3 regions of the Pectobacterium atrosepticum genome follow, and region 1 is predicted to be linked to each of the others. Evidence: predicted binding sites of a transcription regulator. Region 1 holds the regulator's gene; each other region holds the start of a gene.

What was found. Region 1 encodes sigma-54, which starts transcription at its own class of promoters, with help from an activator protein. Its sites were predicted from a motif close to GTTGGCACANNTTTCGCTNT; they were not measured.
Region 2: glnK (P-II family nitrogen regulator) is a predicted target of sigma-54. The motif match lies at 1,180-1,199, and genes of this name have one in related genera.
Region 3: GZ59_RS19415 (gamma carbonic anhydrase family protein) is a predicted target of sigma-54. The motif match lies at 1,293-1,312, and genes of this name have one in related genera.

The regions. Positions count from the first base shown of each region.
Region 1 is NZ_CP009125.1:339,195-341,378, forward strand. It holds gene hpf (ribosome hibernation promoting factor) at 51-338, opposite strand; gene rpoN (RNA polymerase factor sigma-54) at 362-1,795, opposite strand; gene lptB (LPS export ABC transporter ATP-binding protein) at 1,845-2,184, opposite strand, start outside.
Region 2 is NZ_CP009125.1:1,296,779-1,298,962, reverse strand. It holds gene amtB (ammonium transporter AmtB) at 1-715, opposite strand, end outside; gene glnK (P-II family nitrogen regulator) at 755-1,093, opposite strand; gene GZ59_RS05705 (SmdB family multidrug efflux ABC transporter permease/ATP-binding protein) at 1,454-2,184, opposite strand, start outside.
Region 3 is NZ_CP009125.1:4,382,457-4,384,640, reverse strand. It holds gene aroE (shikimate dehydrogenase) at 1-227, shown strand, start outside; gene GZ59_RS19420 (DUF1488 family protein) at 224-481, shown strand; gene GZ59_RS19415 (gamma carbonic anhydrase family protein) at 466-1,014, opposite strand; rRNA gene GZ59_RS19410 (16S ribosomal RNA) at 1,506-2,184, shown strand, end outside.

The DNA.
Region 1 (2,184 bases):
CCTGTTAGATGGGCCGAGTTTGTTCCTTTGCTAAACGGCAAAGGAGAAAATTAGTGCTGCTTGAGTTTATCTTTATGCTTATTGAGCTGTCTCGCCAGCTTATCAATCAATAAATCTATCGCGGCGTACATATCTTCCGCTTCAGAGGTTGCATGCAGCTCTCCACCATTAACATGGAGCGTAGCCTCGGCAATTTGCTGAACTTTTTCCACTCTCAATACCACATTGACCTGATTAATCCGGTCAAAATACTGCTCTAATTTGGCAAATTTGCCATTCACAAAATCACGCAGTGGTTCAGTGATCTCGATGTGGTGTCCGGTAATGTTGAGCTGCATAGTGTCTTCCTTCTCTGTTGAGATCAAATCAGTTGTTTACGCTGATTTGATGGTGGGATAGATAAAGACTCTCGGTATTTTGCAACGGTACGGCGCGCCACGATGATGCCCTGATCGGAGAGCAGTGCCGTAAGCTTGCTATCGCTTAGTGGCTTCACGGGGTTTTCCGCTGCAATAAGCTTCTTCACCAACGCGCGAATTGCCGTTGACGAGGCTTCTCCACCGCTATCGGTATTTACGTGGCTGGAGAAGAAATATTTTAGCTCAAAAATGCCGCGCGGACTGTGCAGGAACTTCTGTGTCGTCACGCGTGAAATAGTGGATTCATGCATATCCACCGCCTGCGCGATGTCTGCCAGTACCATGGGCTTCATGAATTCTTCACCCTGATCGAAGAAATCCTTCTGTTGCTCGACGATACAGCGGGTCACTTTCAGCAACGTGTCATTGCGGCTTTCTAGGCTCTTGATGAGCCAGCGCGCTTCTTGCAGGTTGCTGCGGATAAATTGCCCGTCGCTGTCGTTACGTACGCTGTTGCCCAGAGCAGCATATTGCTGGTTAATCTGCAATCGGGGAACGCTATCGGTATTCAGTTCAACGGCCCAGATTCCCTGAACTTTGCGCACCAGCACGTCAGGAATCACGTATTCGGATTCACCGGTGTTGATCGACTGCCCAGGACGTGGATCGAGCGATTGGATCAGCGCTAGCGCTTCTTTCAGCACCTCTTCTTTCAGACGGGTAACGCGGATCAGGCTGCGGAAATCATGGTTGGCTAATAGATCGAGATGATCGCTGACGATCAGGCGAGCTTCGGCCAGACGCGGTGTGCTGTCGTCAAATTGGGAAAGCTGTACCAGCAGACAATCACGCAGATCGCGGGCGGCGACGCCAACGGGATCGAAGCGTTGCACGCGTTTAAGTACGGCTTCGACTTCTTCCAGCGTCACGTCGTCGTCACCGATGCTGTCGAGGATGTCCCCCAGCGGCACGGTCAGGTAGCCTGTATTGTCTACCGCATCGACGATAGAAGTCGCAATGGCCGCGTCGGTGTCTGAAAATGGCGTCAGCTCAACCTGCCACATCAGGTAATCCTGAAGCGTTTGCGTGGTTTCGCCTTGATAAATAGGGAGTTCTTCATCGCGATAGTCAGAGCCAGTGCCCGACGGCGTGCCTGCGGAGTAGATCTCATCCCAGGTGGCATCGAGCGGCAATTCTTCCGGCATGTCCCTTTGCTCAAGGGCTTCACCGGTATCCAGTGAATCGCTATCTGCCTTTTCAAATGACTCGATTTCGTCGTGCTGATCCGTTTGTTCGAGCAACGGATTGCTTTCTAGCGCCAGTTGAATCTCCTGTTGCAATTCAAGCGTGGACAGTTGCAACAGGCGGATGGCCTGTTGGAGCTGTGGGGTCATGGCCAGTTGCTGGCTAAGCCTGAGTTGCAAACCTTGCTTCATAAATCGCGCTAACGTCCCATAAGTACTGCAAAGAGAAAATATTACCCTATCAGAGTCGGAAGCCTTCGCCCAGATAGACGCGTTTCACCTGTTCATCGGCCAAAATTTCGGTCGGTGAACCGTGGGCGATTAGGTTGCCCTGACTCACGATATAGGCTCGTTCACAGACATCAAGCGTTTCGCGGACGTTATGATCGGTAATCAACACGCCAAGTCCGCTGTCACGCAGATGCTCAATGATTTTTTTAATATCCAGTACGGAGATCGGGTCTACGCCCGCAAACGGTTCATCCAGCAGGATGAATTTGGGATTCGCTGCCAGCGCCCGCGCAATCTCTACGCGGCGTCTTTCCCCACCGGACAGCGATTGTCCCAGACTATCGCGCAAA
Region 2 (2,184 bases), 960 kb from region 1:
CATTGAAACCAAACCAGCCGATATACAGAATCGCCGTACCAATAAACACCATCGGCAGGTTATGCGGTTTGAAGGCTTCTTTACCAAAGCCAGCACGTTTGCCCAGCAGGTAAGCACCAACCAACCCAGCAACCGCGGCGTTGATGTGAACGACCGTACCGCCAGCAAAGTCTAACGCGCCATCCATAGCCAGATAGCCACCGCCCCATACCATGTGCGTCATCGGCAGGTAGGAGAACGTCAGCCACAGCCCAACAAAAATCAGCACCGCAGAGAAACGAATACGCTCAGCGATCGCCCCGACAATCAACGCAACGGTGATACAGGCGAAGGAAGCCTGATAAGCCACATGCACAAACTGATAGTAGGTACCGCTGATGGACTCAATCCCGATGCCTTTCAGCATAAACGTACTGAAACCACCGAAGAAGGCGTTACCTTCACTGAAGGCCAGGCTATATCCGTAAACCACCCACAAGATACAGACCATCGCGAACGTTACACTCACCTGCGTCATCATGGACAGTACGTTCTTCGAACGGATCAGGCCGCCATAAAACAGTGCGATGCCTGGTATAGTCATAAAAAGTACCAACACGGTACAAATCATAATAAAAGCGTTATCCGCTTTATCAATTGTCGGTGTCGCAGCCATTGCCCAGGACGGGAGTAATGCCGCCACACCGAGACCTAATGAAGAGAGTAGTTTTTTCATTTTCATCCATCCCTATTTACGTATCTACGCTAGGTGTTGTTAAAGTGCGGCTTCGTCAGTTTCACCCGTACGAATACGGATAACCCTTTGCAACTCGGCGACAAAAATTTTGCCATCACCAATTTTTCCGGTGTACGCGGCTTTGCTGATGACGTCGATCACTTCGTCCAGTTGGTCGTCTGCAATCGCGATATCAATTTTTACCTTAGGTAAAAAGTTAACGCTGTATTCTGCGCCACGGTATAGCTCCGCGTGCCCTTTCTGACGACCAAATCCTTTCACCTCAGTGACGGTTAGCCCCTGGATGCCAACAGAAGATAACGCTTCACGTACATCTTCCAGCTTGAATGGTTTTATCACCACAGTAACCAGTTTCATTTATCTTCCCCCTAGCCATTACGTTCAGGCTTTCGCCCGCCACTTGTTCGATTACGTGCTCTATGAAGTAGGTCTACGTCATGATTAAAGCAAACGGTGTGCCATAAATGATTTATCTGGCATAAATCAGGAAGGAGAACGCGATTAGAGATAGAAAAGCGCAAAAAGCAAACGCGATAGGAATGGAATAATCAAGAATCCGGGGCAATAATTGCACTAAGTTGGTGCAGTAAGAGTACTTTCAGTGCAGGGCAAGTAAAAACCAGAATCACAATGCTTGCTGATGGTGCGAAGCTATACGCAGACTGTTGGTCTGCACCATATGAGGCGGTGCAGACCGTGGCATTACAGATAATCGCGTTATGCAGGGCAAGATTCCGTGCTAATGGCAGCGAGATCCTCTCCGGCCAGTTGTAATTGATACATTTGATAATAGCGGCCCTGCTGTTGCAGCAGTTGCTCGTGCGTTCCCCGCTCAACGGTTTGCCCATGATGGAGCACCATAATCGTGTCGGCCTCAACGATAGTGGAAAGCCGATGGGCGATGATAATCAAGGTCGTCTGTTCCCTGATGATGCGCAACGCCTTTTGCACCGCCTGCTCCGTGCCAGAGTCAATATTCGCAGTAGCCTCATCGAGAATCAGGATTTTAGGCGTTTGCACCAAGACCCGCGCAATCGCTAACAGCTGTTTTTGTCCGGTAGACAAGTTGTTCCCTTGCTCACCAATGCGCGTATGCAACCCTTCAGGAAAATCCCGAACCAGTTCAGCAAGCTGCACCACTTCCAGCACACGCCAGACGGCCTCTTCGCTGATATCACGTCCCAAAGTCACATTCACGAACATCGACTCCGCCAGGACAACGGGATCCTGTTGAACCATTGCCACATTTTGGCGCAAAACGGTATGAGAGAGCGTCGACAGCGGCCGGTCATCAAGCCGAATCTCACCCTCATCTGGCACGTAATACCCCATAAGTAGGCTGGCTAGCGTACTTTTCCCACTGCCGGTATGCCCCACTAAGGCGACAAAACCGCGCTCAGGTATCGTCAGGGAAATATTCTGTAGCACGCGTGTTTCTGTACCATAAG
Region 3 (2,184 bases), 950 kb from region 1:
ACTTACCGGCAGAACTCATTTCGCCGGAAACGAGCTGTTATGACATGTTTTACTTACCGCAGCTAACGCCCTTTTTGTCATGGTGCGTACAACAGGGGGCTATCCACTATGCAGATGGTTTGGGAATGCTGGTGGGGCAAGCGGCACATGCGTTTAAACTTTGGCATGGTGTGATGCCAGACGTGGAGCCAGTGATTGATCTACTGAAGCAGGATCTCGCTAAATGAATCAGGCGATCCAGTTCCCAGATCGTGAAAGTTGGGATGATAAGATCATGGCGATCCGATTTCCTGTTTTGGTAAATGGTTTTCAGCAAGAGTGCCTTATAACTGCGGAACGTCTTCAGCGCCGTTATGGCGGTGATAGCCCCGAACAGTGGCTGGCGCTGTTCAGGGTACATCGATGGGATCTTGAAGATGAATTGGAAAAAATGATTCTTGCTGAAGAATGGGATGATGAGGGCTATTACTCATTATCCTGAGCAAGGTATTCATCTTTCCAACGAACATAGTTATTTGCTGAGTAAATCAGCCCCTCTATTTCCTCTTGTGTCAGTGGCCGAATTTTCTTCACTGGGCTGCCAACGTATAGATGTCCCTTCTCTAAGCGTTTTCCTGGCGGGACCAAGCTACCAGCACCAATCATCACATCATCCTCAACAACGACTCCATCGAGGAGTATTGACCCCATTCCGACTAGAACTCGACTTCCTATTTGGCAACCGTGCAGCATTGCTTTATGCCCGACAGTGACATCTTCCCCAATAATAAGTGGGTTACCTTCAGGTTTTTTCTCTGAACAGTGGGTGATATGAAGTACTGATCCATCCTGGATATTACTCCTGGCACCAATAGTGATGTAGTTAACATCACCGCGTATGGCGACAAGGGGCCAGATACCGACATCATCGCCTAGTGTTACCTTGCCAATCACCACACTGGAATGATCGACCATGACTCTTTCGCCTAAAACGGGAGAGATACCCTTATAACGACGGAATATTTTTGCACTCATCGACAACCTCGCAGTTATTTGCCACATGCTGATTATTCGCATTAATAGACAAAATATCGACAGATATGCGGCTGCGGCAACTGAAAAGTGACACGGATCGAGTAAGATCTCATCGAAAGGGTTGAAAAACACGCGAACAGAAAAAAAGATCAAGAAAGTTGTTGTGTAACGAAAACGGATCCCTATAATGCGCCTCCATCGACACGGCGCTGTGACTCACAACCGGGTCGATAAAAAAAGAGAAAACGCTTTAAAATAAACGTTGACTCTGAAGGTGATAAGCGTAAAGTACGCCACCTCGCGAAGCGGTTAAGGCCGCAACGCACTGCTCTTTAACAATATAATCAGACAATCTGTGTGGGCACTCACAAGACCGTATCTTAAACGATATAAAAAGTCTTGAAGAGTGAACAACAGTAAAATTCATTACGAATGAACAGTTACTAATTCTTTGAGCATCGCTGACGAGTTCAGCAAATCAAACAAATCTTAAATTGAAGAGTTTGATCATGGCTCAGATTGAACGCTGGCGGCAGGCCTAACACATGCAAGTCGAGCGGTAGCACAGAAGAGCTTGCTCTTTGGGTGACGAGCGGCGGACGGGTGAGTAATGTCTGGGAAACTGCCTGATGGAGGGGGATAACTACTGGAAACGGTAGCTAATACCGCATAACGTCTTCGGACCAAAGAGGGGGACCTTCGGGCCTCTTGCCATCAGATGTGCCCAGATGGGATTAGCTAGTAGGCGGGGTAATGGCCCACCTAGGCGACGATCCCTAGCTGGTCTGAGAGGATGACCAGCCACACTGGAACTGAGACACGGTCCAGACTCCTACGGGAGGCAGCAGTGGGGAATATTGCACAATGGGCGCAAGCCTGATGCAGCCATGCCGCGTGTGTGAAGAAGGCCTTCGGGTTGTAAAGCACTTTCAGCGGGGAGGAAGGCAGTAAGGTTAATAACCTTGCTGATTGACGTTACCCGCAGAAGAAGCACCGGCTAACTCCGTGCCAGCAGCCGCGGTAATACGGAGGGTGCAAGCGTTAATCGGAATGACTGGGCGTAAAGCGCACGCAGGCGGTCTGTTAAGTTGGATGTGAAATCCCCGGGCTTAACCTGGGAACTGCATTCAAAACTGACAGGCTAGAGTCTTGTAGAGGGGGGTAGAATTC